DNA from 3 places in the Pontibacillus salicampi genome. Region 1 is predicted to be linked to each of the others. Evidence: predicted binding sites of a transcription regulator. Region 1 holds the regulator's gene; each other region holds the start of a gene.
The links. Region 1 encodes LexA, which represses DNA repair genes until DNA is damaged. Its sites were predicted from a motif close to CGAACATATGTTCG; they were not measured.
Positions count from the first base shown of each region.

Region 1 (11,109 bases):
GCTCAGCGGACGCCCATGGAAAGCGAGTCGTTTCGCCAACACCGCCTCGATACACATAGAAGAACCGATGGAAATTTCTCGACACTCAGAAATAACCCCCAGCTTGTAGCCTGGGGGTTATTTCTGTGCAGCAACAGCTGCTGCCATATCGCGTTCTAATAGTTTACGTTCTACCTGTTTATATTTGATAAGCATTGCTATTCTCCAGGAAAGAATCATCCCAAAGGCTAGAAGAAAGAACATTCCACTCGTTTCACCAAATGAAACGTGTTGACCGATTAAGGTCTTTAATACAATCCGCAATGCTAACAATCCGAACAGAATGAATGCAAATGCTTTGGACGGAATAAGGTAAATATCTTTTTCTCTTATTTCGAACTTTGAGGTCTTAATGAGAAAAATAGAGAAAACAACCCCTACCGAAAATGCTTCCAGCACTTGTATCCATTCTACTCGAAATGGTTCAAACACAAACATTAGTGCACCTGTACTCATAAAAAAAGGCGGTAATATAATTTTCTTTACAGAAGCGGGTTTTCTAGATGCCCGCAATCTAACAAAGATCATCGTCGTCGCCATTAGTACAGCAACAATAGAACTAGCAATGATCCACATATCATCAACTCTTTCTTTTGATTACCACAAGGCTTATGTAGGAATTCTTATCCTAATACGCGGCTGATAGCCTCTAGTACACGGTTTTCATCAAAAGGCTTTACGATAAAATCCTTTGCTCCAGTTTCTATCGCCTCTAACACCATCTTCTGCTGCCCCATAGCTGAACACATAATAATTTTCGCTTCAGGAAATAATCCGATTATACGTTTTAAGGCTTCAATTCCATTCATTTCAGGCATGGTTATATCCATCGTCACAAGGTCGGGATGGGTGCTTTCATACATCTCTACTGCCTGTCTCCCATTTTCTGCTTCCCCTACTACCTTATGGCTGCCATTTTGCAAAATATTGGTTAGTGTCATGCGCATAAATTTAGCATCATCTACAATTAATATATTGGCCATTTCACATTCCCTTCCTTCGCCTATCTATTGATCATTTGCAATAGATAAAATAATGGTCAACGCTACACCGACAACGGTTAAATATACTCCCAAATCAAAAAACATTGCCGTAGCAAGTTCAACCTCGCCCAAAATAGGGACATGGGAAAAGTGGGCAAATGTATGACTAAGGAACGGCACATCAAATACAAAAGAGCCAACTCCCGATAATACAGCAGTGAGCAAACCGAAAGGGATAACATACCGAAAATTAATAGGAATAATTTTTTTTACAGACTCAAATCCGTAAGTCATGTACATTAAGATAATCGCAGCGGCTGTCATCAACCCTCCGATAAATCCTCCACCCGGTGCGTTATGTCCAGCAAAAAATAAATAGATGGAAAATGCCAATAAAATAAACGCGATTAAGATAGTTGTGGTACGTAAAATTAAGTCATTGGTCCTCATTGACAATTCTCCTTTTTTACAGCATACCTTAATGATAATACAAAATAAACGATAATTCCAATCTTGATTAGAATCCCTGGAAACCAAATAGGGTCGCTAAATAGGAAGTAAGAGTCGTCATTAAGTCAAAATATAGGAAAACGCCCATAAATACCATAATGTACCCACCAATCTTAACTAGCCTCGCACTGTTTTTCTTTATCCAGTTCATCTTGCCAATAAAGAAGGAAAGAATTAGAAATGGTACTGAAAATCCAAGAGAGTAACTGATCATGTAAATCATACCGCTGCCTGGATTCGCTGCTGCAAGCGTAAGTACAGACGCTAGTATTGGTCCTGTACACGGAGTCCACCCCATAGAAAAGGCCATACCGATAATACCACTGCCAAGATAGCCAGTCGGCCTATTTTTAAAATGCACCTTCCGCTCCTTCATTAAAAAGTTAAAGTTGAATACTCCGATAATGACAAAACCGAAGAAAACAATTAAAATCGCTCCTAATTGTCGAATTAAATCCTGATATTGGTTTAAAAACTCTCCGATAAAAGTAGTTGAATAGCCAAGTAGAACAAAGATACTTGAAAACCCAATTAGAAAGCTAATCGTATGTATTATACTTCGTTTATTAAGCATAGCATTCTCTGATTTAATCTCATTTACACTCATTCCCGTAATATAGGATAAAAATGCCGGGTAAAGCGGTAACACACATGGTGATATAAATGATAGAAATCCAGCTCCAAATGCTAAAAATATAGTGAGATCTCCCATTGTGATTCTCCCTTTCTCTTCCAACTTCATAATAATAGTAATTTATTTCATTGTAATGAAAAAAAGACATGCTTACTATCGTTTAACCCTATTTTCTTTATGACAGTTTTGTGAGCGAATCCAACTTCACATTTATTTCACAAAGCATAAAAAATCCTTCTTCTGTGGCGAAGAAGGATTCCCAATTACAAACATTTATTTTTGCTGCTGCTGATTATTCATGGCGCGCATCATCTGATTAATTTTCTTCTGCGATGGCTTTTGCCCCATCTGCATCATTAATGTTCTTAGCATTTGTTCATTAATTGGTGGATTTTTCTTTAAATAGTTCATCATATACCTTCTGGCAATAAAAAAGCCTAGCGCTACGCCAGCTAGTAGAGTTATGAGAGCAATAACAATAACCCAAATCGTACTCATCGTACCAATATCCTCCTTCATGTTGTCTCTCAAACATTATAGTAGAACATGGGGGATAATACAATAGCACGGTCATAAAATCGCTTGCTTTTTAATAGGTGCAATCCACCCATAATGACTATAGGCTGTATCTATAATGAAAAACGAAGGATGAAAGGTCCGCAGCGTATTAAATAATATTTCTTCCGCCTGATGTAAGCTTTCTGCATAGAAACGAACTTCCCGGTCGTTTTGTTGAATAAGCTGTAATGTTTTACCTTTATAGTTAATGTAGAAGGATGCTTCCTGCTCGTGAAATGACAGTTCAACTGGCTTACGAATCTTCTTAGATACATGCTGCACTAGAATCTCTAGAGGTAATGGCTTCGTAATCTCTTGAAATTGCTGTTCATATATAGAGCTCCCTCTATGTTGGCGCCATTCTTGGAAAAATTGAAACAATACGTTCGTCTTATGAAAATAGTGAACAGAGAATTCATCTTTAATCCAATATATGACATACTCCCGCATAGCCTGTCCCTCCCTATTAGAACCATAGTAACCGAATAGGATTGAAAAATGTGTCATTTTTAGCAGATGATCTCCTACAAATTTTGTCGAAACTAAAAACTTATGGGTCACACAAAAAAACCTCCAGCGTAAATGCCGGAGGCTAAATCAAACTGATTCATTTTATTGGAATAAACGTTCTACTCTTGCAACTACATTATCAACAGTGAAGCCATACTCTTCCATCACTGTATCTCCTGGTGCGGATGCCCCGAATTCTTCAATTCCAAGCACATCACCATCGATTCCCACATAGCGTTCCCAGCCGAATGGGGAAGCCATTTCAATGCCAAGACGCTTCGTTACTGTGCTAGGAAGGACTTCTTCCTGATACGCCTTATCCTGTGCTTTGAAACGATCCCAAGAAGGCATACTAACAACACTAGTATCAATTCCCTTTTCAAGAAGAACTTGTTGAGCACGGACTGCTAGCTGCACTTCAGACCCTGAAGCAAGCAACAGAGCATCCGGAGTTTCCTTTTGTGATTTGCTTACTGTATAAGCACCCTTCTTCACACCCTCGTAATTGGTACCTTCTAAAGTAGGCAGCCCTTGACGAGTCAGAACAAGAGCGGTTGCCTGATCGTTAGATTCCAATGCTAATTGCCAAGCTGCTCTAGTTTCATTTCCATCGGCGGGACGAATAACAGACAACTTAGGCATGGCGCGAAGGGATGGCAGCTGCTCAATCGGTTCATGTGTAGGTCCATCTTCGCCAACAGCAATCGAATCATGTGTGAATACATACGTTACAGGTGTACCCATTAATGCAGATAGACGAATGGCTGGGCGTAAATAATCACTGAATACGAAGAACGTACCGCCATATACTTTTAGGCCTCCATGAAGAGCCATACCGTTTAAGGCACAGGCCATAGCAAATTCACGAACACCAAACCAAATATTCCGTCCTGCATAATTATTTCTTGAGAAGTCTTCTTCTTCTTTTACAGTTGTTTTATTAGAGCCAGCTAGGTCAGCGCTTCCTCCAAAGAAATATGGGATTTCTTTAGATAGGGCATTTATCATTTCACCAGAAGCTGCGCGTGTTGCGAGTTTATCTTCTCCAGGAGTAAAGCTTGGCAGCTTGTCTTCCCATCCTTCTGGCAGCTCACCATTCATGGCGTTAGCAAGCTCTTCCCCTAATTCCGGGTATGCTTCCTTATAGCTTTCGAAAAGCTCATTCCATTGCTGCTCAGCTTCTTCTCCACGAGTTTGTACTTTCGTGGCAAAATCCTGATACACATCTGCAGGTACGTGGAATGGCTCGTGCTCCCATTTATAATGCTCTTTCGTTAGTTGAGATTCCTCTTCACCAAGTGGTGCACCATGAGAAGCAGATTTACCGGATTTGTTAGGAGAACCGAAGCCAATTACCGTCTTCACTTCAATTAAGGTCGGTTTTGTTGTTTCTGCTTTGGCTTTTGCTAACGCTTCACGGATAGTAGTGATATCGGTACCATCTTCCACGCGAAGCACTTGCCAGCCGTATGCCTGGAAACGATCCTCTACATTTTCTGTGAAGGAACGATGTAAATCGCCGTCGAGGGAAATATCATTAGAGTCATATAAGACAACTAGCTTCCCTAATCCAAGATGCCCAGCTAAAGACGCTGCTTCCTGAGAGACACCTTCCATCAAATCTCCATCTCCACAAATGGCATAAGTGTAGTGATCTACAACAGGATAATGCTCTTTATTATATTTCGCTGCTAAATGAGTTTCAGCCATTGCCATTCCCACAGACATAGCTACACCTTGTCCCAGAGGTCCTGTTGTAGCCTCTACTCCTTCCGTGTGGCCAAATTCAGGGTGGCCAGGCGTTTTAGATCCCCATTGGCGAAATTCTTTCAAATCCTCCATCGTTACGTTATAACCGGAAAGATGCAAAAGACTGTATAGAAGCATAGAACCGTGACCTGCTGATAGTACAAAGCGATCTCGGTTAAACCAGCTCGCATGCTTTGGGTTGTGCTGCATAAATTCTGTCCAGAGCGTGTACGCCATCGGCGCAGCTCCCATAGGCATACCAGGATGACCTGAATTTGCCTTCTCTACCGCATCAATTGAAAGAGTACGGATAGTATTAATAGATTGTTGTTCTACTTGTGGTGCCATAATAAAACTCCTTTCCTCGTCGCAAGAGGCGAACTATGTATCAGTTTAATCCTATAATGAAATGGGTTTAGTGACAAGTGGTCCTTGCAAAAAGAATGTCACAACGGGACTTTCTCATCGTTATAGGGTGTGACAAAAGGATTCAATTATACAAAAAAATCCCGCTACAACTACTATTGTAACAGGATAGTGACTCTACTGGCTAACAGATGCCATTAGTGCTTTTTTTGATTTTCTTTATCTTGCTTTAATTTTTCAGGTGTTACATCGTTACCTTCTGGATCCATGACTGTCACAGAACGTAGTTGATTCTTAAATGACTTACGGACATTTTTCAAATATTCCTGACGTAATGATTGTTGTTCTTCTTTTTCTGTATTGGTTAAGCCTTCACTTTTAGATTTATTAGCAAGTGTATTAATACGATCTAATTTGTCTTGAGATAGCATAAACATTCTCCTTTATGATAAAACTTGTCCTCTCACCTATTTGAGCATCTTATTTCGTTTGTGGACTCATTGGAAAAAGGCAAGTTCGATTTATATCGATGCTTGCCTTGCGCATGCTTTATAATAACGTGATTAATCGTTTTTTTCAAGTAATTGAACTTCTCTGTACCGCCTGTGAACCGTTGCTTTAGAGACATCATGTCCCATTCCTCTTAGCGTTGCAGCAATTTCATGGAAGGTAAGCCCGTTATCTCTTAGTCTTACTACTTCCTCTACTGGAAATTCCTTTTTTTCCCGTCCCTTCGCGAGGTGTTGATTAGAAAGATTAGCAGAAGGATCATACCCTTCCTCTATAGCCTTTCTCATTCCCCGCTTTATTTTCAGGTTGTGAATCTTTCTTTGATATTCCTCAACAACTCCAACGATTTGCAGCACCATAGAATCTGACTCAGAAAGCTGTAACGCTCCATTATGAGCAACAGAATAAATAGGGATATTTAGCTTATTCAGTTGATGAAACAAGGCTATTTTGGTGTTTCCTCGACCTAGTCTTGTTTCATCCTGAATAAGTAACATATTCGCTTCCTCGGCGGTGAATAGGCTTAACACTTCAAATATCCCATCTCTTTCCACATCATATCCACTCGCTTGCTCCTCAATTACCTTTATTACTTCGAAATCATTGGCTTCTGCTAGTTCGAGAAGCTCCTGTCGTTGTCGTTTCAAAGATGATACTTGTGTTTCTTTCTCTGTACTCACCCGGCAATAAATAACTGCTTTCATATGCTCTCCTTACTTTCCGTCTAACTTAACGAATTACTCAAAGTCTATTAACTCGTCACCATAGCATAATACATAAATCCCAAGCTCGCCACAAATAATAGAATATAAGCAATGTCTAGTTTTGATAGATTTTGAAACATATGATCCCCTCCGATAAGAACTTTTGTTCGCTTCTGTATTCTATTATATACGAACATCCGTTCTTGTCAACTATTTTTGCGAACGAATGTTTGTATATCCTTACCAAGCGTGGTACAATGTAGGTAATAAAGAATATGTACGAGGTGTAGTGAATATGACAAAACTATCGAAAAGGCAGGAAACAATACTAGATTTCATTAAAGATCGTGTACTAGAAAAAGGATATCCGCCTTCCGTTCGTGAAATTGGCGAAGCAGTCGGCCTTGCATCTAGTTCTACAGTGCATGGTCACCTGGCACGATTAGAGAAAAAAGGATACATTCGACGTGACCCTACTAAGCCTAGAGCAATTGAAGTACTAGAATTAGAGGAGGAAGGTGCAAACCAAATCCCTAGAGGAGAGGCGACCTATGCTCCTGTCATTGGTAAGGTCACTGCAGGCATGCCGATTACAGCAATTGAAAACATTGAAGAATATGTCCCGTTACCAGACACACTGGCGACCCAGGATGATGAAGTATTTGTACTTGTTGTTCAAGGTGAAAGTATGATTGAAGCAGGGATTTTAGATGGAGATATGGTCATCGTACGAAGACAGCAAACTGCTCAAAACGGTGATATTGTCGTTGCGATGACAGAGGATGAAGAAGCAACTGTAAAACGGTTCTTCAAGGAATCCAATCATATTCGACTGCAGCCAGAAAACGCTACGATGGAACCTATCATCGTACAAAACATTTCTATTTTAGGACGTGTTGTCGGGCTGTATCGAAATATTCACTAATTACTAACCATAAACGATGTAATGACAAACACCCTGATGGAAATACCATCAGGGTGTTTTTTCAGAAATCTTTTCCATACTCTTCTAAGACCTAGAAACCCCCATAAATCATGAGGTAATAGTAACTAGAAAGAAGAGGCTGACGAACCTCATCAATGAGTGTTTACCTACCTATGTATCGATTAGCTGCTGCTTCTTTGTTCGTGCAATAAATCCTTCAATACATTCGTCATAAAGTATTGAGCATTTTTAGAATAATACGTTTTGGAACGAGTGACCAAGAAACAGGTTATTACATTCGCTAATAAGAATAGAAATGCTATCACTACGTTTGTTCCAGCAAACAGATAATAGCAGGAAATGGCTAAACAGATAATCAACGATAATTGAAGAATCCCAAGCTCATGTGTCCTGGTTAATAGATAAGCATACCGTTCAGCCAAATAATCCATTTTATGTTTTTCCTTAACATTTGCAAGAGCACTTTGCCACATATACTCTATTTGGAAGTATTTTCGTTCTATGGCATCCTCCTCAATAGCAATACCAACAGCGCTAAGCTCTGATAGTATTTCCTCTGACACCTGTCTAGAGCGATTTAATAGAATCCAATCCATCGCAAAATAAATCTGATGCACTAGATAACCTGCAATTACTCCAATCGAAACGGCCGTAAGCAAGGCAACAATTACTTCCTGTGGCGGCACGTTATTATAGGTTATCGGCTTGTATGCTAAGAGCCTATTAAGTACAGCACCATAAAAGATAACAATCCAGCCAGGTATTCCCCATCTAATTAAATACTTACTTTCCAAATGCATATCGTTCCTCCTCTCTTTTACATTTTACAATTCTGCCATGCTTTGGTAAATCATGTTTCTTATCCCGTGTCCTTGAATTATGGATTATGCTCTTTCATATTGTTCGGAGTTGCTACTAAGTATTAATAAGTTACTGATGCAAAGCATGAAAAGAGCCCTTGATCGTAAAACATCAAGAGCTCCTTACATATTAAAATAAAAATAGTATTAATAAGTGGATAGATACTGCTCACGTTCCCAAGGGTGAACTTGTGTACGGAACATATCCCATTCGATCTCTTTTGACTCAATAAAATGCTCATATAGGTGTTCACCTAAAGCGTCGACCATTGTTTTATCCTGTTTCAAGAGGTCAAGCGCTTGAGCAAGCGTAGCAGGCAAATCCTGTACACCATTACGTTCCCGCTCTTCTTTATCCATTACGTAGATATTACGATCTACTGGTGTTGGTGCCTGTAAATCATTCTCCACACCATCCAGACCTGATGCTAATAGTACTGCCATGGCTAGATATGGATTCGCAGCAGGGTCAACAGAACGAACCTCGATACGTGTACTCATGCCACGGGATGCTGGAATACGAATAAGCGGGCTACGGTTTTGCCCTGACCATGCAACATAGCATGGAGCTTCGTATCCAGGTACGAGACGTTTATAGGAATTAACGGTCGGATTAGTCACAGCAGTAAAGTTCGTTGCATGCTTTATAACACCCGCAATAAACTGATAAGCTGTTTTGCTTAACTGCTGGTCACCATTCTCATCAAAGAAGGAATTCTCTCCATTAGTAAAAAGGGACATATTTACGTGCATCCCCGAACCATTTACACCAAATAACGGTTTTGGCATAAAGGTTGCATGCAATCCATGCTTCCTTGCAATGGTTTTTACTACTAATTTGAACGTTTGAATATCATCGCAGTGCTTTACAGCATCTGCGTATTTAAAGTCAATTTCGTGCTGACCAGGTGCTACCTCATGGTGAGATGCTTCAATTTCAAAGCCCATTTCCTCAAGCTCTAACACAATATCGCGACGACAGTTTTCCCCAAGATCTGTCGGTGCAAGATCAAAATATCCACCACGGTCGTTCAGCTCCATCGACGGCTCGCCTTTTTCATCCAGTTTGAAGAGGAAAAATTCCGGCTCCGTTCCGAGATTAAACGCAGAGAAACCGAGTTCCTCCATTTTCTTCAAATTCCGTTTTAAATTATAGCGAGGACATCCTTCAAATGGTGTGCCATCAGGATTGCAAATGTCACAAATAAAACGAGCTACCTTCCCTTTTTCAGATGTCCAAGGGAATACCACAAAAGTATCGAGGTCCGGGTGTAATAGCATATCGGATTCTTCAATACGAACGAATCCTTCAATAGAAGAACCGTCAAACATCATTTTGTTATCCAGTGCTTTGTCCAGCTGGCTAACAGGAATCTCTACGTTCTTAATAGTGCCTAGAAGATCTGTGAATTGTAAACGAATAAATTTCACATTTTCTTCTTCAATCTTTTTCCAAATTTGTTCTCTCGTAAATTTCGAAGCCATAATTCACTAATTCCTCCCAAAGTGTAAATTTATATAGAATAGTATATCTAATGGAAGAATCGCGATAATTCTCCCTGACGCAACGAAGATTTTCCATGGCGATGACCTTGGAATATTTCATTTTTCAACATTTTGCGTAAATCCTTTTCTGACAGTTCCTCTTGAGCTTCTTGAATTTCTTCAGCTGTAAAGGACTCTTCTGGCTCTGGATGTTGCAGTTCCATCACTTGTTTAATGCCAGCAAGATTAATACCTTTCTCAATAAGCGATTTAATTTCAAGGAGGCGCTCTACATCATTGAACGAAAACAATCTTCGATTCCCTTCTGTTCTTGCAGGATGAATCAAATGATGTTCTTCGTAGTAACGAATCTGTCTGGCAGATAATTCTGTAAGCGATTTTACAATTCCGATTGAGAAAAGCGGCATTGTTCTTCGCGTATCATCATTCATCGTTATCTGTCCCTCCCTTGCTGTCTTTGCTATACTTTAATTGTATGCAATGTTTTTAAATCTGTCAATCTATGTTAGGTTTTTTGACATAAATCATGATAACGAGGAATACCCAACCTCTCCAGCTTACAAGGGATAATCAACCAATAGAGGGAAACGCTTACATTTTACTCGTAAAACAGCCTGAAGCTGTTCTATGTTGCTTGAGCTATTTTCTGCACAGCCGCTTTAATCGCCAGCTTCACATGAGCATAGGTTAAACCACCCTGCACAAACGCCATATAGGGCTCACGAATTGGCCCGTCAGCTGTTAACTCTAGGCTTGCACCTTGAATAAACGTTCCTGCAGCCATAATTACATCATTTTCATAGCCGGGCATAGCACTTGGATAGGGCTTTACATGAGAATTAATTGGTGATGCTTGTTGAATTTCCTGGCAGAAGGAAATCATCTGCTCGGCAGTGTTGAAGGTAACAGACTGTATCAAATCCGTGCGTGGTGCGTCATACCGAGGAGAGGTTTGAAAGCCTAATAATTCTAAATATCTAGACGTAAACACAGCCCCTTTCATAGCTTCGCCCACTACGTGAGGAGCTAGAAAAATACCCTGGAACATTTCCTGCAAAGTGTTTAATGTTGCACCAGTTTCTTTGCCAAGACCTGGAGCAGTTAATCGGTTGGCGCACTGTTCTACGAGCGACTCACTCCCTACAATATATCCTCCCGTTCGTACAATGCCGCCTCCTGGATTTTTAATTAGGGAGCCTGCGATAATATCTGCTCCTACATGAAGAGGTTCAGT
Region 1 is NZ_JBHLTP010000012.1:162,612-173,720, forward strand. Features, by position in the region: gene ACFFGV_RS15535 (CcdC family protein) at 118-615, opposite strand; gene ACFFGV_RS15540 (response regulator) at 663-1,022, opposite strand; gene ACFFGV_RS15545 (Na(+)/H(+) antiporter subunit B) at 1,047-1,472, opposite strand; gene ACFFGV_RS15550 (cytochrome c biogenesis CcdA family protein) at 1,540-2,244, opposite strand; gene ACFFGV_RS15555 (YneF family protein) at 2,440-2,664, opposite strand; gene sirA (sporulation inhibitor of replication protein SirA) at 2,737-3,174, opposite strand; gene tkt (transketolase) at 3,337-5,331, opposite strand; gene ACFFGV_RS15570 (DUF896 domain-containing protein) at 5,547-5,780, opposite strand; gene ACFFGV_RS15575 (YneB family resolvase-like protein) at 5,913-6,563, opposite strand; gene lexA (transcriptional repressor LexA) at 6,859-7,488, shown strand; gene ACFFGV_RS15585 (BA5345 family protein) at 7,671-8,309, opposite strand; gene glnA (type I glutamate--ammonia ligase) at 8,517-9,854, opposite strand; gene ACFFGV_RS15595 (MerR family transcriptional regulator) at 9,902-10,306, opposite strand; gene ACFFGV_RS15600 (methionine gamma-lyase family protein) at 10,501-11,109, opposite strand, start outside.

Region 2 (11,109 bases), on a different contig from region 1:
ATTATCAGGAATGTGTAAAGAAGCATTTCGCAACGCATGAACCTCGACTTCACCGCTTTTGTACACTTTGTTTACATTTGTTAACTCGATCCCCATACGCTCATCTCCAATAAGATTTTTTGAAATATTATAGTTTCATCATTTCAATTCTATATGTAAATCGTACAGCAAATTCCATTCGATTACAATCCTTTTGAAATATATATTTTAATTTATTTCAAATTATTCATATGAGTGCCTGGTGGGGAATCGGAATACAAAAAAACCATCCTAATATGCGCTTATTAGATGGCTCCTTGTTCTGGAATATGTAACTTTGTACTTACATTACGTTTTATGAATAACTAGATGCATTACCTTGTTTCTTTCAGACAAACATAAACACCACCACACCAAGAGATAAGCATACCCTATTAAAAGCAATATAAGTCTATACAGCCATGCTCTGGAATTACTAGAACATAGTATGGATGTTTTTTTAACTCGGTATTCGTAAGCCGACCACTCCTTTGATCACCCGGGGAGAGACTCTATGTAAATGGACACTCCACCTTTTCACTATTACACATTTTGATCAAAACACTTATCCGAATGAGTCGTAACGACAGATACATGTTACGGTGCAACTCTTCTTCACTTAAACTATTTCTTTTTATAGTCATCCAGAAAGTCCTTTTGATAGCTCGTCGTAACGTTATTCTGATTAGTTTCTTTTACCTGCTTGAAGGGGTTCGCTCCATATTTCTCAGTAAGTTCATCAATAGCTGAATATAATGGCTCTTTCTTTACCTCGTCCTCATACGTAAACAGATTTAATTGCATGCCTGCTTGTTGTTTTTCTATAAAGCTTTGTGCAGTGACTCCTAGTAAACGGATAGGCTCCTGATTCCAATTTTCATCCCATAGCTTTACTGCATAGTGATAAATTTCGTCTACTTTTTCAACAAATTCTGGCAGCTGCTTACTGCGAGTAATCGTCCGTCGATCTGCGTATCTAATCATAACTTGAATGTTTTTCGATATGACTTGCTTTCGATCCATTCGATCCGCTACTTTTTGGGAGAGATTCCTTAGCATACTGGTTATTTCTGTTTCATCCGTAGTGTCCTGAGGCAATGTTGCTGAATTACCTATACTTTTAAATTCTGATACTGCATCTGGATCAACAGCACGATTATCCTGTCCATTGGCACGGTTTTGCAAACGCTCACCATTTATACCAAGAAGACCTTTTAACTGCATAACGTCACCGGTTGCTAAATCTCCTATCGTTTTTATGTTAATGGCTCGTAATTTCTCGGCAGTTTTTGCTCCAACTCCATACATTTCTTCAATATCCAATGGCCATAGCTTAAGGGATATATCCCGTTTGCGAAGAACGGTAATTCCCATTGGCTTCTTCATATCGGAAGCCATCTTGGCCAAAAATTTATTCGGAGCGATACCGATACTGCAAGGTAATTGCAAGCGCTCAAAAATGGTATTCTGAATTTGTTGAGCAATGTCAAGCGGCGTACCAAGCTGACTGCATTCAGTAATATCCATGTATCCTTCATCAATAGAAACTGGCTGTACATAAGGAGTAATGTCAGCTAAGATTTGAAAAATCTCTCGTGATGCTTCCCGGTACCGCTCGAAATTGGGACGCATCACAAGAAGCTCTGGACAAAGCTTCTTGGCTTCCCATAAAGGCATGGTTGTTTTTACACCTTTAGCCCTAGCTTCATAGCTGCTGGTGACCACAATTCCTTTCCTTTCTTCCGGATTTCCGGCAATAGCTAAGGGCTTTCCTTTTAGCTCAGGATTTCTTGCTATTTCGACAGAGGCATAAAAACTGTTCATATCCACATGAAAAATAACTCGCCCTTTTTTAGGATACCAAGTTGACATAACCCCCCCTCCTTTCACGAACATAGGTTCTAATATTATTGTACCATACTCCCAGTCGTAATAACGACATACGTACTTTCTCTTGAGCATTGTGATTGCTACAGAGGAAAGATACGTGGTATATTTCTCACGTACCTACCAGTTGGTATGTAATCAAAGGAGGTTAATGGAATGTCTGAAAATAAGCTAATTATTTATTCTGATTTTATATGCCCATTTTGCTACATTGGCAAAGTGAATGCAGAGCGTTTACAGGAGCAGAATCCTGGAATGGAAATTGAATGGAGAGAATTTGAACTCCACCCAGAGGGTCAGCCTGATCCAAACAATGCCTATATGAAACAAGCATATGAAAATGTAAAAATGCTTGCAGAAAAATACGACATTGATATGAAGCCGGAAGTATTAACAGATGTAACCAGCGAATCTCGTAAGGCACTATTAGGATTTGAATATGCAGATGAGCAAGGGAAAGGCTCTGATTATCGCGAGGAAGTATTTAAAGCGTACTGGCTGGAAGCACGAGATATTAATGATGAGGAAGTACTACAAGATATTGCTCGCACGGTAGGGTTGGATACAAATGAGTTTAGTCAAGCTCTGCGTAACGATAAATACTTTAATAAACTGAAATCTTCCATCCGAGATGCTCATCAGTCTGGTATTACAGGCGTACCCACTTATGTATATGGTGACTACAAAACAGTAGGCGCTCAACCTGTTGAGCAATTGCAGCGTATGGTGGATGCACAAAAAGAAAAAGATGCGATAGAAAATCCAGAAACGGGGATGTCTTGCGGTCCTGATGGCTGCTAACGCATGCCATTAAAAAAATCCTTCCAAATGTAGTATGTTGAAACAACATAAGCTAATTGGAAGGATTTTCTTCCCCTTCATACATGCAAACGGCCACCCCATTCTGCTCTGCTTCTATTTGTTTTTCTTGTATATTTCTATTTACGGCTCTACGATAAAGCATATCAAATTTTGTTTTGGCCAATCTGCGTTTGGCAATGGCTTCATGTGGATTGTCTAATATCTCTAGCAATTGCTCTAATTGCCATCTCTCTTTTGACGTTAAACGTACCTTCATACATGACCTCTTCCCTTTACTTATACTTTTTCTCTTGTGGCAGCCACCTCATTTGACGCATCTTCTTTTATGTCAGAAGTAATATATTCCTCTGTGTCTGCCAATTTAGCTTTATATTCTTTTCCTACACCATCCAGTGAGTCCTTTTGGAACTTTTGAATATAAGATAATCCCGCGAAACCTGCTAGTAATGCAGTGACAACAACCGAAAGCTGGTTGTGTGTTCCTGACATTGTAATGGTACTTTGGGCAATCACACCTGCCCCAACTCCAATAATCAAATCTCCTAACACACCTAACTCAAATAAGATAGGGTCTGTATCTTTATTGTCACCAAAACGAACTCCTACTAGAAACAATATAAAATATACGAACGCCTTCAATGTTGTAAGCACAAACATGACACTTCTTACGATGGTTGAGTAAGATTTCCGTTTAAGCTTCTTAAAATCTTTAAATTTATAGTCTAAGCTAACAATCGGCAATAAAATACAGGAGTTTCGTTTGTAATGCCCTATCAACGCCCCCACTAAACTAACCAGAATCGCCACTTTGTATGCTTCCCACAGCTCCATCAGTGATTTTACCTCTTCCATATCATCACCCTTCTCCTAGTATTAACTATAGGATACCTTATTTGTAAGAATTTTCAATATTTTTAGATTAATTTGAACCAATAGTATTAGCTTTTTTAGATTCCATCTAGGGACAAGGAAACTGACACGAACGTATGTTGGGACTTTTTACCGTGATGGACAAGGCTAAGGATACTGTTATAAGAAATCTCCACAAAGCCCTCCTGGTATTTGCCAGCCCTTCACCGAAAAAGACTCTCCTTCACCTAACACACCCTTGATAGGTGAAGGGCAGTCTTCTTCATGTTCTGACAGGCAGCTGTCAATAACGCCTGTTCGCGCACATTTTCTTTTCCGCGCAGGCGACAATAACGCAGCCCATGCAGTTCTTTTTACAAGAGGATCAAGTGAGGGACGACCATTGTCTTCGGAATAGTAAGATCGCACTTTTTCTGGAATGAAGGAGAAGTCTATGTACCGATCGATTTTACGGAGGAGATGGTCTTCAGGAACAAGCTCTTCAATCGTGACCATTTCGATTTCATTTTGACGCTCTTTTTTGGATTGAAACATCGAATCACCTTTCGTTAGAGAATATATAACTATTATAACAAATTAACGCGGTGAATAATGAAAGTAAAAAGAAGTAAATAAGGCTGTCGAGACTTTCTCGACAGCCTGACAAGCCGCAACTTAGTTACGGTGTGTGTTTTCTCTATTAATTTCCCATTCAAATTTTATAGATGGATTGTTATGTTACTCTGCTGCTGCTTCTTCCACAATGGATGTTACCAGCTCTGCTGTTTTAACTAATTCATCAATGGGCATCCGTTCATTTGTTGTATGAATCTCTTCATAGCCTACAGATAGATTCACTGTTGGGATGTTGTGACCAGCAAAAATGTTGGCATCACTTCCTCCGCCACTTTGTAGCAGCTCACTAGTACGGCCAATCTTCTTGGCTGCTCTTCTAGCTACCTCTACCACTTGCTCCCCTTCTGTATGTTTGAAGCCTGGATACATAACATCCACTTCTACCTCTACGCTTCCGCCCATTTCTTCTGCTGTTTCATGCAATGCTTTTTTCATCTTCTCCACTTGCTCTTCCATTTTTTCAGGAATAAGAGAACGAGCTTCAGCTAGAATTTCTACATGGTCGCACACTATGTTCGTTTTTTGTCCGCCTTCAAAGCGACCTATATTCGCTGTAGTTTCCTCATCGATTCGTCCTAACGGCATTTTGGAGACCGCTTTCGCAGCCATTGTAATAGCGGAGACGCCCTTTTCGGGTGCTACGCCAGCATGAGCAGTTTTCCCTTTTACAATTACATTCAACTTTGCCTGTGTCGGCGCAGCTACTACGATATTACCAACTTGACCATCACTGTCTAATGCATAGCCGTATTTCGCTTTAAGAAAGTCTGGATTCAATGCTTTGGCTCCGCGCAATCCAGATTCCTCTCCAACCGTAATAATAAATTGGATATCTCCGTGCTCGATATGATTTTCCTGAAGAGTCCGAATCGCTTCTAGCATTGCAGCGAGACCCGCTTTGTCATCTGCACCAAGAATAGTTGTACCATCAGTTACGATATAGCCATCTTTTTCGGATGGCTTAACGCTGTTTCCGGGAACAACTGTATCCATATGGGATGTAAAGTAAATAGTATCGATTTCCTCTTTGTGACCTTTAAGGGTACAAATTAGGTTTCCAGCTCCATGGCCTGTTTCTTCGGTCGTATCATCTTCTGTAACATCCAAACCAAGAGCTTCAAATTTCTCTTTTAATACTTTTGCTATGTTGGCTTCTTCGCCTGTTTCTGAGTCAATTTGAACAAGCTCTAGAAATTCCTCTAATAATCTTTCTCTATTTACGCTTGGCATATAGTTCTCCTCCTTTTACTATGTAACCATTATGACGCCTTCTTCAGTATGTGTATCTTCCTTCATTTGTACTTGCGAATAAACATAAAAAAAGAGATGGCTATAATAGTACGTTAGCGAATGCCATCTCTTGTGTCAAATGAATACCCTTGTGCCCCAAATGTCATTAGAGCGGTATATTCCCATGCTTTCTACCTTCTTGCCTATCCTGCTGTACAAGGAACGTATCAAGGGCTTGGAGAAGGTGAATCCTAGTTTCTCTAGGGTCAATGATGTCATCAACCAATCCAAGGGCAGCAGCTCTATATGGATTAGCAAAATGCTCTCGATATTCCGCTATTTTCTGAGATCGGACTAAATCTTTATTTCCGCTTCTTTCTATCTCTTTCCCAAACAATACATTGACAGCCCCTTCTGGTCCCATTACGCCGATCTCCGTGTTGGGCCAGGCAAAAACCATATCAGCACCGAGAGCTTTACTATTCAGGGCCACGTAAGCCCCTCCATATGCTTTACGAAGAATAACCGTGAATTTAGGAACAGTGGATTCTGCAAAAGCATATATTATTTTCGCACCGTGTCGAATAATGCCTCTATGCTCCTGCTGCACACCGGGGAAGAACCCAGTCACATCCTCTAACGTAATAATAGGAATATGAAAGCAATCACAATATCGAATAAACCTAGCAGCCTTATCGGAAGCATCCATATCTAATCCCCCGGCCATCCATTTTGGCTGGTTACACACAAGTCCTACAGGGATCCCGTTCATCCTCCCAAAGCCTACAACGATATTCTTCGCAAACTGTTTATGAATTTCCATAAAGGAATCCTCATCTACCAATTGGTGAATAATAGTACGAACATCATAGGGACGAGTGGAGTCAAAAGGGATCATGTCACTTAATTCGGAACGATACTCTTCCTCCCACTCCCAGCAAGAATTTGTAATGCTGGAATCTGGTAAAAACGATAATACCAAACGGACATAATCCAGTGCTTCCTCTTCTGTTCCAGCCTTTACATGGGCATTACCGCTCTTACCGCTATGGATGTCAGCTCCCCCTAATCCTTCTAATGAAATTTGTTCTCCTGTCACCATTTCAATAACCTTTGGTCCGGTAATAAACATTTGGGATGTCTTATCAACCATAATAACGAAATCCGTTATGGCTGGAGAATAAACTGCTCCCCCTGCACATGGACCCATAATAACGGATATTTGCGGAATAGCTCCTGAGTAACGAACATTTCGATAAAAAATTTCCCCATATCCGTGAAGAGCAGCAACCCCTTCTTGAATTCTAGCTCCTCCTGAATCATTCAGTCCGATGATGGGTGCATTGTGCTTGTAGGCCATATCCATAATAGAGGTAATCTTTTTGGCATGAACTTCCCCTAATGCTCCTCCATATACAGTGAAGTCCTGGGCATACACATAAACACGTTTCCCGTCAATAGAACCGTAGCCAGTAACGACCCCCTCCCCTTTGGAACATGGATTGTCATTCTTTTCCATAAATGCGTATAACTCTACAAAGGAACCGGCATCTAACAAATACTCTAACCGCTCCCTAGCTGATTTCTTCCCCTTTTGATGTTGTTTATCGAGCTTATCTTGACCGCCACCAAGCTCAATCTCCTTTCGCTTATCATATAGTTCATATAGCTTATCATACATATTCATTACCGATCCGCTCCTCTTGGCTGACATAGCTCTACCAACACGTTGTGGGCGGCTTTAGGGTGGATAAAGGCAATATCCATACCGAGAGCCCCCTCTTTTATTTGCTCTCCTATAACAGGGACACCGTGTAACGCATAATGGGTAATTCTTTCTTGCAAATTCATTACTTCAAAAGCAATGTGGTGAATGCCTTCCCCTTTTTTGTTGATAAAATGGGCAATGGAGCATTCGTCATCAGCTGGTTCTAGTAATTCCAAATACGAATCCCCAATAGGAATAAAGGCAACGTGTACTCTTTCTGAAGTAATTTCTTCTCTCCTTTCTACCTGAAGTCCCAACACTTGTTCATAAAATGGCATAACCGTATTTATCTGCTTCACTGCAATTGCAATATGGGCAATACGGGAAGGTGGCTGGAGAGCTCTCATAAGGTTCCCCCTTCTGTCCTTTATACCAATCTATTCAAACCTACAGGTACCTTATTAATGAAAGTAAAAAAGTTTAACTATACTAAGAAAAGGGTATCTTGTCCTTTTTGCTGAATCAGGTTAAAATAGGCATAGTACTTCTGATGAAGGAGGATATCTACGTGGCATCTGCAACTGCAAAGAAAAAAAACCAACAGCAAGAAGTTTCTCGTAAGCCTTCTAAACGTGAGAAACGCCAAAAATTTGTTATCTTTTTAATGATTATTTCGATGCTGTTATCATCATTACTAGCTGGCGCATCTATGTTTCTATAGGAAAGCTGGACATTGAGGACCTCCTCAATGTCCTTTTTAATGAATTCAATCCATCTTTGGTCCCACACTCTACTTACAAATTGTTAGAAATATGTTAATATTTGTACAAATACTACATATATAGGGAGATACGAGACGGCATGAAAAACCGAAGATACTACATAGGGGCAGCATTGATATTTTTAGGTATCATTATTTATATGACGCTTGATTCCCCCGCTACTGTTGGAACGGTCGATAACCAACAAGTAAAGCAGGTAAATAGTATAGAAGGTGTACAAGCGTTTTATGAGAAGCATATTCCCGGCTTAAAACGTGCGAGGAATCAGGACTTTACACAATCTATTCAAGAGGAAGTCGATTTAGGAGGTTTTCAGCAGCAATTAACCTTTGATGAAGTATGGTATAACGAGGATTTAATATTTATTTTTTACCACAGAGATGTAGAATCTATTGGAAAAGGAAGCGATGAGAGTCATTTGGAGCAACGCAGGGAGCAGGATATCCCCCACATCCAAAATTTCCAGCTAACAGACTTTCAAAGCAAGGACTATTACGATACGAGGCACTTCCTCGGATTTATTCCACCAGGCAGTGGTGTTCAGTATGACGATCAATTTTATTCTGTGATGGTGCTCTCCAGTTTTCGAGACATTGGCAAGAGGGAAAAAGTCACGAAAATAGACGATATTATGAAGGGAGAAATTACGGTAAATGTAGAAGGGGAAAACAAAACCTTCGACGTATCTATCCCAATTGAATTCAATCAAGCATTACAAGCAGTAGAGCCCAATGAGATTGGAACGACCCTTTCCAGTAAAGACGTGTCCATCAGATTGGAGGAAATTCAGTTAGGGATTAGTAAAACAGTACTCCATCTCAGCGTGCAATCGCCAAGAGGGCATCTACCTAAATTGTTGGAGCTTTCCCTTGGCAAACAGGAACAGTACATGCTCTATTTAGAACCTAAAGATAGTCACCCTAAGGATAATAGCTATGACCGGAATACATGGCAAGCCTTTCAAGTTGTGGCGCCTCCTCTTCCTTCTGTACCCGATCATTTAAACATCCATATTCAATCTGTTCATTTAATTGGCAATGAACAAGCGACATTTACTTACGATGAGGACGAATGGACAGAAGAGGAAAGGAAGGGAAAACAATTATTTACAACCAATCATGGCACTGGGGTGGTAAAAGATTATCAATCATCACAAGATGGGACATCCATCTCCATAAAATACAGCCATAAGTCGGATACACCTCTTCCTTACACAACATTAAGCGAAGCCAGCCTACCAATCTTTGATATTTCTACCCATGATAATGATTTCACTCTAACAGCTGAATCAGCTGACAAGGATCAATTAGAATTGTCTGATGTTCAAAGCGGCATGCACCATCCAGATCATCAGGAGAATCCTTTTCACGGTATAAACCTCGTTTGGGATAGAGACCTTTCTAAGGAGGCTCAGCCTATTACTGTTAGAATGAAGAACTTACCATACAAGCTTATGTTAAAAGAGAAGGTGACCGTGCCAATCCAATAACGCACATACTAGAAGCCTGAGAAAATCTCAGGCTTCTTTATTTATATGGTAACGAGTCTTGTATCATAAGCAAAGCTAAGCTCTATCCCTTTCTCCTTTAGCTGCTCCTCAATTACGACTAAATCGTCATAGGACAGCTTGTCCTCTTCTTCAATATGGGTGAGTATGGTTTGTTTGGCTTGAAGGTTTCGAACTATTTCAAGGGTTTGTTCAAATGTACATTCCTCCTGTAATACAGGATGGTGATCAGGAATCATTCTTTCGCCGGTAGAAAGATGGATAGGATCAAGGCCCTTCGGTAAAACAGCTACATCAAGAGCTGGTAACCATGCTGGCGGCTCCCACCCGTTTAATTCATCCATGGCAATCAGCACATTTTTTCCTTGTGATTGGAATAGGAAAGCATAGACATAATCTTCAGCTAACCGGAAAGGTGTTATGGCAACGTCGTTTATCGTAACAGTATCCCCATCCTTTATTTCATGAGTAGAAATAAAATGCTGTTCCTTGAAAAAGGACAAATGATCAAAGGTACCCAGTCTTTCTTGAAAATCACACCATACCTGTTCTGGTATGAACACATCGAGGGTATTAGGCTGAGGTGGATACCTTTTCCAATCAGCAGATATAGATTCCAATACACGCCTTCCCATAACATGGTCTGGATGCCAATGCGAGAAAAGAACGCCATCTATTGAGGTAATGGTGGAACGGTTGATCTCTGTATAAATATCCTCTGAAGTATCGATTAATACATTCGGACCATGAACATACACACTTGGCCCTCCCCGGCTATATGGGACTCCTTTCTCCCTCGCCTCTTTGCAAATGTGACAAAAGCATAAAGGCCTTGGAGTCGGTATAGCCCCTCCTGTGCCTAGAAACTCTATTTTCATGCTACTCCCTCCTTCTATTGTTCTAACCATATCCTACCTTCGAATTCTTGAGAAGGGGGTCGCTTAATAAAATGATTCCATTTCTCAAATTAAAAATGGGGTGGATTGGACATAGTAAGGTGGACAATAAAAAAGATGGAGGGTAACTATGCTTAGTATTATTATTGGTCTAGTACTCTTGATGCTATTAGCATATCTCGGTTGGTCCATAATATGGATTGCCCCGCTCGTATCAGGAGTTGTAGCCCTATTAAGCGGTATGAATATTTTAGAATCCTATACTGGAACGTATATGGAGGGATTCGTTGGTTTCGCAAAGGATTACTTTCCAATATTCTTGTTTGGTGCGATATTCGGAAAATTAATGGAAGATACTGGGGCAGCACAGGCTGTTGCCTATAAAATTTCCAACCTTATTGGAGAAAAACGCGCTATCTTAGGAATGCTATTATCCGCTGCCATTCTGACATATGGAGGGGTTAGCCTCTTTGTCGTAGTTTTTGCTGTATACCCAATCGCCGTAGCCATGTTCCGTAAAGCGAATGTATCCAGAAAGCTAATTCCTTCCACATTTGTGTTAGGGGCATTCACCTTTACAATGACAGCCATACCTGGAACACCTCAGATACAAAATATTATCCCTATTAACACGTTTGAAACAAGTACAATGGCTGCCCCGATACTTGGTATTGTTGCCGGTCTAATTATGGCAGTTGGTGGTTATTTCTATCTTAAGTTCAGGGAAGGCCAGTTTACGAATAAAGAGGATACCTTCACAGAGCCTGAAGGGGA
Region 2 is NZ_JBHLTP010000003.1:557,157-568,265, reverse strand. Features, by position in the region: gene ACFFGV_RS04340 (ABC transporter ATP-binding protein) at 1-96, opposite strand, end outside; gene ACFFGV_RS04335 (DNA polymerase IV) at 643-1,890, opposite strand; gene ACFFGV_RS04330 (DsbA family oxidoreductase) at 2,062-2,706, shown strand; gene ACFFGV_RS04325 (hypothetical protein) at 2,759-2,983, opposite strand; gene ACFFGV_RS04320 (hypothetical protein) at 3,004-3,579, opposite strand; partial or broken gene ACFFGV_RS04315 (transposase) at 3,825-3,950, opposite strand; partial or broken gene ACFFGV_RS04310 (transposase) at 3,952-4,131, opposite strand; gene ACFFGV_RS04305 (M20/M25/M40 family metallo-hydrolase) at 4,315-5,442, opposite strand; gene ACFFGV_RS04300 (acyl-CoA carboxylase subunit beta) at 5,609-7,129, opposite strand; gene mce (methylmalonyl-CoA epimerase) at 7,129-7,557, opposite strand; gene prli42 (stressosome-associated protein Prli42) at 7,719-7,871, shown strand; gene ACFFGV_RS04285 (hypothetical protein) at 8,012-9,421, shown strand; gene ACFFGV_RS04280 (MBL fold metallo-hydrolase) at 9,463-10,317, opposite strand; gene ACFFGV_RS04275 (GntP family permease) at 10,466-11,109, shown strand, end outside.
Region 2: a site for LexA is predicted at 1,908-1,921, ahead of ACFFGV_RS04335 (DNA polymerase IV). Genes of this name have one in related genera too.

Region 3 (11,109 bases), on a different contig from region 1:
TTACCATGATACGTACTTCTCGACCTGCCTGAATGGCAAATGATTTTTCTACGCCGTCATAGGACTCAGAAATTTCTTCGAGCTTTTCTAAACGCTTAATGTAATTCTCTAGCGTTTCGCTACGCGCTCCTGGTCTTGCAGCTGATAATGCGTCAGCAGCTGCTACAAGGACAGAAATGATAGTTGTTGCTTCTTCATCACCATGGTGAGAAGCAATCGCATTCACAACGGTGTCATTCTCTCCATATTTCTTAGCGAGCTCTACGCCAATCTCTACGTGACTTCCTTCCACTTCGTGGTCCACTGCTTTACCAAGGTCATGCAATAATCCAGCACGTCGTGCCAAATTCTCATCTTCCCCAAGCTCTGCAGCTAATAAACCAGTTAAGTAAGCAACTTCCATAGAGTGCTTCAAGACATTTTGACCGTAACTAGTACGATATTTCAGTCTTCCTAGAATCTTCACTAAATCTGGATGAAGTCCGTGAACTCCAACCTCGAACGTCGTCTGCTCTCCCACTTCACGTATATATTCATCAACTTCCCGGCGAGATTTCTCCACCATCTCTTCAATACGTGCAGGATGAATGCGTCCATCCTGAACCAGTTTATCAAGGGCAATACGAGCAATCTCTCTTCGAATTGGATCAAATCCAGATAGAATGACAGCCTCTGGCGTATCATCAATAATGAGATCAATTCCTGTTAATGTCTCTAACGTACGAATGTTTCGGCCTTCTCTACCAATAATACGGCCCTTCATTTCATCGTTAGGCAAATTCACAACAGATACTGTCGTTTCCGTAACATGATCTGCAGCACAACGCTGCAATGCGAGAGAGAGGATATTTTTAGCTTTCTTATCCGCTTCTTCCTTAGCTCTATTTTCAGCTTCCTTGATCATTAAGGCGGATTCATGAGATACCTCTTGTTCCACACGGTCTAAGATGACTTGCTTCGCCTGGTCTGTCGTGTAACCGGAAATACGCTCAAGCTCAGACTGTTGCTTCTGTTTCATTTCTTCCACTTTGCTTTCCGTTTCTTCAATTTGTTGTTGTTTTTCTGTTAGCGATTCTTCCTTCTTCTCTAACATAAGCTCTCGCTTGTCCAGCGTTTCACTTTTTCGATCCAAATTCTCTTCTCTTTGCATCAAACGGCTTTCTTGCTTCTGAAGTTCCATTCGGCGTTCTCGAATTTCGTTCTCCGCTTCTTGACGAGTGTTGTGTGTTTCTTCTTTGGCTTCAAGTAATGCTTCCTTCTTAGCAGCTTCAGCATTACGATGCCCTTCATCCACAATCTGTTTCGCCAATTCTTCTGCACTTGAAATCTTCGCCTCTGCAATGGATTTCCGAATCAGATAACCAACAACAATACCGACGAGGGCAAGCAAAATGGAGATGATGATTTGAGTTGCTCCCATACGTTCACCTCCTCTTGCTATTAAATTGTCCACATACATGTGTGTCGGCATGTACTAAGATGTTTCATTTTCATTTTTGAAGGTAAATAGTTAAAACATATCTTGTATAAATTTAAGAAAAATGAAAATTATACATATTAATTTTAAGCTTGACTATGCGGATTGTCAAGGAAACGTCAAATTTAAACCCTCGCCGACATGAACTCGGCGAGGGTTATTCATATCCATTACAAATCTAACGAGTCTTGGTTTTCGTCTTTTCCATCCTTAGCACCTTTTCCACTAGCTTCTTCTTCCGGTTGATCATACATGCTGTAATGCTGACGAATCTTGTCATTGATTTCCTGAAATACCTGTTCGTTCTCCTGAAGGAATTGTTTCGCATTCTCGCGTCCTTGTCCCATTCGATCCCCGTTATAGGAATACCAGGAGCCGCTCTTCGTCACAATATCTAAATCTGTACCCATGTCAAGAAGCTCACCTTCGTGAGAAATTCCTTGACCGTACATGATATCTACCTCAGCTTGTTTAAACGGAGGAGCAACCTTGTTCTTTACGACCTTAATTTTCGTTTTGTTTCCGACCATTTCGTTCCCCTGCTTTAACGTTTCAGCACGACGCACCTCAAGACGGACGGAAGAATAGAATTTTAATGCACGTCCTCCTGGCGTAGTCTCAGGATTACCGAACATGACACCTACTTTTTCACGAATCTGGTTAATGAATACTGCTGTTGTATTGGATTTATTAATAGCCCCGCCTAGCTTCCGCAGAGCTTGAGACATTAGACGAGCTTGCAGACCCACGTGAGAGTCTCCCATTTCGCCTTCTATCTCTGCTTTCGGCACAAGTGCAGCTACAGAGTCAATAACAATCATATCCACAGCACCGCTTCGCACAAGAGCCTCGGCAATTTCTAGAGCCTGTTCTCCTGTATCTGGCTGAGATAATAACAGCTCCTCAATATCCACCCCTAAAGCACGTGCATATACAGGATCCAAGGCATGCTCTGCATCAATAAAAGCCGCTTGTCCGCCTTGACGCTGGGCTTCTGCAATAGCATGAAGTGCTACTGTGGTCTTACCAGAGGATTCCGGACCATAAATTTCTACAATACGGCCTCTAGGGTAACCGCCTACTCCAAGAGCAACATCTAATGCTAAAGAGCCACTTGGAACTGTGCTGACACGTTTGTTCGCTTGCTCCCCTAATTTCATAACGGAACCTTTACCAAATTGCTTTTCTATTTGACGGAGCGCTGAATCCAGCGCTTGTTTACGATCACTCACGTTATATCCCCCTTGAAATTCTACTACATCTATCATACCTTTTTTTAAAGGATTTGCCAACTAAAATGCGAATAAATGTTCGTAATTATTACAGTGTAATCCTATCGTATTTTTCCTTTTTTGTACAGGGTAAACTATAATAATAGGGTACAATGTACGTTGAAAAAAACTTATTTCAAGTAATGGTACAACAGTTCGAAACCTTTCTTTACGCTTCTTTGCCGTATTTCTTCTCTGTCTCCATGAAAGTGAAACTTCTTCGCAAACGGCTGCTCTCCGTCTTTGTATATACCAATATACACTGTACCAACAGGCTGCCCCTCTACCGGATCAGGACCAGCCACACCGGTAAAGCTAATACCAATGGAACTATTTAACTTGTTTGCTATATTTACAGCCAGGTTTACCGCACATGTCTCGCTCACGGTTCCATATTCATTTATTATTAGCTTCGGAACCTCTAACACCTGTTCTTTTACAGCAGTGGCGTAACACACTACGCCACCATTGCATACACTGGAGGCTCCCTGTTGAGAGACCACCTGATCAATAAACCTTCCCCCAGTAAGGCTTTCTGCAGCTGATATAGTTTCCTTTTGCTCCTTGAGCATATGAAAGACGGTACTTTCTAATGTATCATCGTCTTTTCCATAGCAGTACATGCCAACTCTGTCTAATACAGATGCTTCTGTATGATCGATTAACTTATTGGCTGCCTCTTTCGTCTGTGCCTTAGCGGTAATTCGTAATGCTACCTCCCCTTTAGCTGCCAAAGGAGCTATGGTTGGGTTGGTTTGCTGGTCTAATAAATCCTGTAAATCATGAGCTAAATGTGACTCCCCAATACTGATAAACCGCAGCATTCTCGATTGTATGGTATCCTCTAAAGAAAAGTGAGAGCGTATTAGCTCAAAGCCTCCGTCATCCATAATCGCCTTCATCTCTCTTGGCACTCCAGGGAGGAAGATCCAAGTGGTTCCTTCGTTCGTTACTGCAAAGCCCGGAGCCATCCCTACATGGTTGGACAATATGGTAGAACCCTTCAGCATCCTTGCCTGTCTTCGGTTATTAGGCGTCATTTGGCGATTATTCGCTTCAAAATATGCTTCTATATCACGAAGCGCCTCGTGCTCTTCTTCAATAGATAGCCCAAGCACTTCTGATGCTACCTCTCTCGTAACATCATCATCGGTTGGTCCAAGTCCACCTGTAACAATGACTATATCTGACCTCCCATTCGCCTGTTCCATTTGATGACGCATTCTTTCCTCATTATCACCAACCACTCCGTGGAAAAACACATTTACGCCCATGTCTGCAAGTCGTACAGAAAGCCATTGAGCATTTGTATTTGCAATTTGTCCTAGCAAAAGCTCTGTCCCTACTGCTAGTATTTCTGCTTTCACTTGTTTTGCCATTACTTAGATCCCCTCATTACATGCCAATTTTTCATAAAGTATTCAATTCCAGAAATCACGGTAATAATCATTGCTGCATACAGTGCAATCGTTGCAAATGGGAACGAAACAAAAGAGAATGGGAAATTATGCAATAACAGCGCAGAAGTAGCAACAATTTGTATCCACGTCTTCAACTTTCCCATTTGGCTTGCCGCGAGCACAATTCCTTCACCAGCAGCGACAAGACGTAAGCCAGTTACTGCAAATTCGCGGCTAATGATTAGTATTACTATCCATGCTGGTGCTGCACCTAGTTCTACTAAAGAAATAAGAGCAGCAGACACAAGTAATTTATCTGCCAATGGATCTAAAAATTTCCCTAAATTGGTTACCAAATTATATTTTCTTGCATAATAACCATCCACCCAGTCCGTAGTCGCTGCAAGGATAAATAACACTGCTGCTGCCAGATGCGATATCGGCAAGGACTGACCACCTATATCATAACTGCCCCAAGCAAATGGTACAGATAATAATATAACGATTATTGGGATTAAACAGATACGGGATATGGTAATTTTATTTGGTATATTCATTTTTCTTTCCTCCAATATTAAATCTCCTACCTAGAAGAGAAAAGAGCCATCCTGTAAAAAGATGACTCTGCTATGTTGTTACTCTGATGATTTTGTGACTTTAACCACGAACTTTTGGAAAACGGTTTTGTTTGCATCAACTGGATAGTCCACTTTCTGACCATTTACTTTCATAGTAAGATCAGGAGCATTTCCTACTTTTATATAAATCTCCTTTTCATCAGAAAGATCAAACTCTTTTGGACTATTATTACTGTTTAACTCCTGTTGGTAAAACGCTTTGCCTTTTCCGTTTTTTACTTCGAGATAACTTTTGGCATTATTGCCTGCAGCTTCAAAGCTTATGTTAATGTTGTCAGGGTTTGTCAGCTCATACGTATGCTGTGGAACATTGCCGGAACCCTTCTCCACTAATTGTAAACTCTTTTCGCTATCCGATTCATCCTTTTTCTTTTCTTCCTCTTTCTTATCCTTATCATTTGTTTGCTGCTCATCTTCTTTATTATCTTCCTCGGAAGACTTATCGTTATTCGCATCCTGTTCCTTCTTCGCAGAATCCTCTTCGGAATCGTCAGCACCCTCATTGGATGGATTGTCTCCACCATTCCCTTTATCAGCACTGGATTCTTCATTTTTCTCATACGTGACTTGCTCACCGGCACCAGAATCATCCGTTTCAGCACCAGAATTGTCATTATTCATGGTTTGCTGATAGAAGAAAACAGCCACAGCAATTATACCGACAATAAGTAATCCGATAATAAGCTTTGGAAAGACAGATGCCATAGCAGAGGTTTTGTTCGATTCCTGATCCTTATGCTTTTGTACACGGGTATATTGTACATATTCTTCATCACTAGAGCTCGGTAATTCTGACGTATGCTCCTCCATTAGCGCCTCTGCATCTAGCCCCACAGCTTCTGCATATTGACGTATAAAAGCTCTTGTATAGAATTTTCCGGGCATAATTTGAAAATTTCCTTTTTCAATTGCCTGCAGGTAACGCGTTTGAATCTTTGTTTCCTTCTGAATATCATCTAATGATAAACCTTTTGCTTCTCTTGCTTCTTTTAGTCGAGACCCAATTTCCATTAATTAACACCATCCAATTTAAAAGTCAAACATGGAAAAGCCCTCATCTTGTTCAAATTCTGGCTTGTCAATCGTTTCATAGGTTATTTCCTCATCCTGGGAATTGCGTAATTCAATAATATAGTCAAAGTCATCTAGTTTGTACTCAGTAGATCGAACAAACATATCTGGATGTTCTACCACTTTTGTAGCTGGAAGGCGCATAATTTCGCGTACTAGCTGCCAATGCTTTTCATTAGCCCGTTTAGTGGAAACAATCCCATCTAGAATATACACATTTTCAGTGGAAATTTCATCTTCTATCAGCTGATTACGAATGGTTTGCTTTAGCAGTGTACTGGATACAAACAGCCATCGTTTATTAGCAGAAACACTGGCTGCAACGATGGATTCGGTCTTTCCTACTCTTGGCATCCCTCGAATTCCCACCAATTTGTGCCCTTCCTTTTTGTATAACTCTGCCATGAAATCGACTAATAAGCCTAAATCTTCTCGAACAAAACGAAATGTTTTCTTGTCATCAATATCACTATGTATATACCGCCCATGCCGAACTGCTAGACGATCTCTGAGTTTTGGGCGACGGAACTTTGTTATGCTGATAGTATCCATCGTTTCCAATATCGATTGCAGACGATTGATCTGTTCATCATTTTTACATAATAACAGCATCCCTCTTCGGGAATCCTCTACTCCGTTAATGGTAACGATGTTGATAGAGAGCATTCCTAACAAGGAAGAAATATCTCCCAACAGTCCAGGACGGTTATATTGAATTTCATACTCTAAGTACCATTCCTGTTTTTCCATATCACTACTCCCTCCCTCATAAGCCCTATACAATAAAAAAAACCTGGCAATTCAAGGTTTATTAGCATACATACTATTTCTATAATAAATGATTTTCAAAGGATGATAAAGGATAATATCAGCTTATCTGAAATCAATTTTACATTTATTAATAATATTCTCCAACCATTAGCTTACATGACTGTTTTCATTGAAACATGCACTATACAAAAAAACAAGAGGACGAAGCCCTCTTGTTTATTTTGTACCTTCATTCTGAACTAGTTTCACCATCATATTGGCAATTGTATGCTGTTCTTCTGGAGAAGCCACATTCCAAAGGTCACGCAGAACTGCTTCCTGATCATTTTTAGCATCTACTTGCTTCGCCAGGTAGTCACCAATTTCATAAGCAAGATCGGAAACTGCTCTATCTTGCATTCCATCGTGCTGAGCCTGATGAAGACGATCCCCTAAAAAGTCTTTCCACGTTTCGAAATTGTCGAGTACAGACATGTATTTTCCTCCTTCGTCAATCAAAACTTACATCATTATGATTTGACAGGGAGGATGCTTTTATTCATGCTGAAGTGAAAAGTTTCCTAAGCTCCGCTCCATGCACCGTTCATATTCAGCATCTGACCATTTACATAGTTGGAGGCAGGTGATGCCAGAAATAAAGCGAGAGATGCGACTTCTTGCGGGGTACCGAATCGACCAGCAGGGATAGCATCTAGCAGCTCTCTTTGCTCTTTCTCGTCAAACATATCATTCATCTTCGTATCAACATACCCGGGTCTTATGCCATTGACTGAAATACCACTGGGTGCTGCTTCCTTAGCAAGCGCCTTGACAAAGCTATCCTGCGCTCCTTTAACAGAAGAATATAGCACTTCACAGCTGCCGCCAACCTCTCCCCATATCGATGATATAACAATGATGGATCCAGATTTACGGTTCAGCATCTCTGGCAGCAGATGATTTGTCACCATCCAGGGTGTCTTTACATGCACATGATACAGGGAGTCCATTTCTTCCTCTGTAGCATCCTGAAACAGCTGAACTAGGCTAGTTCCGCTAGCAAATAGCAGCGTATCTACTCGGAAGGAAATTTGCTGCAAAAGGTTTATTATGCCATCTCGATGAGAAAGGTCCGCTTGAATCGTTTGAAGAACAGCATCGTCCTCTCGCTGCTTCAACCAATTCGTTATAGATGTACTATTCTGATGATAATGTAGGAGCAGCTGATACCCCTCGTCAGCAAATGCTGTAGCTATTGCATTTCCTATAGCACCACTAGCTCCTATTATTAAACAATTTTTCTTCATATTATCTCCCGATTAATCATTAGAAGGACGGATTTCGGTTACCGCAATTCTTTCCTCGTCAATCCATTCACGTAAATGATTCTCAACGTCTTCCTTCGTTAGTTGTTCAATAGCTGGAAGTACCTGGAACAAATCAATCCCTAAATGACGATATTGTACAAACGTAGTAGCGATAAACTCCAAGGAGTTCATAGAACGCAGGAATTGCCCAATACGTTTCCTCTTCATGCGTTCAAACTCTTCCTCTGTGAGCGTACGCTCCTTTAATTGATGAAGCATTTCTTTAACACGAGCTTGGAATTTTTCTGGTTCCCTCGTATTACCACCTATGATAGTGAAGCCGAATGTTTTATCAATATGTGTCTCATAGGAAAAGCTATCATCGATAAGATCCTCTTTGTAGAGCTGCTCGTAAAATTCGCCGCTCTTGGAGAAGAAATGGTCTAGCACCATGCTTTTAATCATATCCATTTGAAGTATATTGTTCTCATTCAAATAATCAATATCTTCCTTCATGCCTACTAAGCATTTAGAAACCGAAACAGGCATCTCGATAACCTTATGCTTCTCTGCTACCGCTTTCGGTTCATCAGGATACGAACGGTTCAAATCTTCAACAGGCGCGAATTCTTTACTATGCTGGTTTTTCTCAATGAGCGCCATCATCTCTTCAGGATCAAAATTCCCCACCATAAAATAGGACATGTTGGAGGGATGGTAAAAGGTATTGTAGCACGTGTACAGATCTTCCTTCGTAATATCCTGAATAGAGTTAACCGTGCCAGCAATGTCTACTCTTACTGGATGATGGGTAAATAAGCTCTGAATGGTTCCAAAAAATGCACGCCAATCCGGTTGATCATCATACATACGAATTTCTTGTGCGATTATACCTTTTTCTTTCTCAACAGACTCATCAGAAAAGTAAGGGTCTTGCACAAAATCTAATAATGTTGTTGCATTTTCTTTTACATTACTAGTTGCCGAAAACAAATATGCTGTACTTGTAAAAGATGTGAATGCATTGGCTGATGCCCCTTGCTTCGTGAAATCCTGGAACACATCACGGTCTTCCTTCTCAAACAATTTATGCTCTAGAAAATGGGCAATACCTTCAGGTACGGATACTTGTTTCTTCTCGCCGAGTGGTGTAAAGACTTGATCAATGGAACCATATTCTGTCGTGAAAATAGCAAACGTCTTCGCCATTTCCTGCTTCGGAAGCAAATACACTTTCAAACCGTTATCCATTGTTTTTTCATAAATGGTTTCCTGTATTTGATCGTAGTGTGTTTTATTCATATTACTCATTACGCTTCGCCTCCCTCTTGTTTAGTAAGGAAGTAGGTAGTATCAAGGTGTATTTTGTTTGCAACTTGAATGACTTCGTCTTTTGTAACCTTCTTCACTTCTTCTATCATCTTATCTGGGTTAACGTCTACTCCGGATAATACTTGATGATATAGTACTTCAATTAAACCGTGCTGGCTATCCATCGTTTCCAGAAGCTGATTTACAATTAAACTTTTCGTTTCTTCTACAGCATCTGTCGTAAAGTCCCCAGCCTTCATTGCCTGCATTTGCTCTTGGATAATATCCTTGGCCTGGTCATAGTCATTCGGATCAATACCACTAAAGACAAGCAATAACCCTTTATGACTTTCAAAACGAGAAGCAGCATAGTATGCCAGACTGTGCTTCTCCCTAACGTTCATAAACAGCTTCGAGGATGGGAATCCACCAAACAGCCCATTAAAGACCTGCAGCGCATAATAATCGTCATCACCGAAAAGGATATTAGTTCTATAGCCGAAGTGCAGCTTTCCTTGCTGTACATTCTCTTTATCAACTATTTCCTTAGGTTCTTGAGGAGCATCCTTCAGAGGGGAGGCATCAGGGTTTTTAATATGCTTCGCTTCTCTTTCAAACAGGTTTTGCACCATCGTACTCGTTTGTTCTTCGTCAAAATTCCCAAGCAAATATATATCCATTGTATCTTCTGCAAGCATTTGCTTGTAGTAATCGTACAATGTGCTTCCATCAATCTTTGGTAAATCCTCTTCATACCCATGAACATGGAAGCGATAAGGTTCTTCATTACACATTTCATCTAACAGCCTCGTGTTAGCGTAGCTCATTTTATCGTCTTTTAAAGATTTTATTTTTTGAGTTAACGTTTGTTTTTCACGATCTACAATGGAGGTATCAAGACTCTCGTTCTCTACCTTCGGATGAAAGATAATTTCCTCCAGCATTTTCATCCCTTTTTCCAATAAGGCAGAGGTACTGTTTAAATACTCATCATTTGCGATTTCCATACGGAACGTCATAACATGGTGCTCTCCTTTTTTGGAAGCATCAACGCTAAGTACAGCACCGTATAAATCATCCAGAGCGGTTCGAAATGACCTTGCAGTTGGATAATTTGTAGTAGCTTGCTGCAAAACATATGGTAGTAATGCCCTCTTTGTAATGGTTTCTCGCGTTAAAGGGGCCTTGAATTTTATAGCAATCGTGTTGGTTTTATACTTCTTACTTGGAACGATATGTAAGTCGTATCCTTTTCCCTCATATCGATTTTCCATAACACGTGTCATTCTATTGTCCTCCTTTATATGACATATTCTTTTAAGCATAGCATTTCTAGTTGAAGAAAAACTATCCAATGAATACGCATTCTTTGATTTTATCGTATTTTGGGCGCTAATGCTAACAATAGGTAACAACTCAAAAGAAAACCTCCAAAAACAACATTTGGAGGTCATGACATAGTGATTATTATGCTCTTTTTCGTAGAACATGGAAGCCGAACTTATCGGCACGAAAATAATTGCTGGAATATAAAATCGGTTCATCTTGAGAAGTATAATGCATTTGCTTTAGTAATAGCAGCGGCTGGTCTGGGTCACATTTCAATATGGAAGAAATCCTCTCCTGATAACCAACCGGTTCAATAAATGTAACAGCATAATTAATGACCTTATTACTATAATGCTCCAGCAGTTGAAAGATGGATCCTTCTTTGTGAAGGTATTCAAGAGGGAGTAATTCTTCTGGAATTTTATCAACACAATATACGACAGGTTCTCCATCAGCTGTACGAATTCGTTCTATTTTTGCTAGTGGACCAATGTCCTGATCCTGGAATTTAAGGCTGTCCTCTTCCGTAGCCGCAACAACCTCTGTAGACAAATA
Region 3 is NZ_JBHLTP010000009.1:230,064-241,172, reverse strand. Features, by position in the region: gene rny (ribonuclease Y) at 1-1,420, opposite strand, end outside; gene recA (recombinase RecA) at 1,648-2,709, opposite strand; gene ACFFGV_RS11530 (competence/damage-inducible protein A) at 2,880-4,127, opposite strand; gene pgsA (CDP-diacylglycerol--glycerol-3-phosphate 3-phosphatidyltransferase) at 4,127-4,705, opposite strand; gene ACFFGV_RS11520 (helix-turn-helix domain-containing protein) at 4,784-5,797, opposite strand; gene ACFFGV_RS11515 (DUF3388 domain-containing protein) at 5,816-6,607, opposite strand; gene ACFFGV_RS11510 (DUF3243 domain-containing protein) at 6,845-7,102, opposite strand; gene ymfI (elongation factor P 5-aminopentanone reductase) at 7,189-7,914, opposite strand; gene yfmH (EF-P 5-aminopentanol modification-associated protein YfmH) at 7,927-9,216, opposite strand; gene yfmF (EF-P 5-aminopentanol modification-associated protein YfmF) at 9,225-10,511, opposite strand; gene ACFFGV_RS11490 (GntR family transcriptional regulator) at 10,693-11,109, opposite strand, start outside.
Region 3: a site for LexA is predicted at 2,778-2,791, ahead of recA (recombinase RecA). Genes of this name have one in related genera too.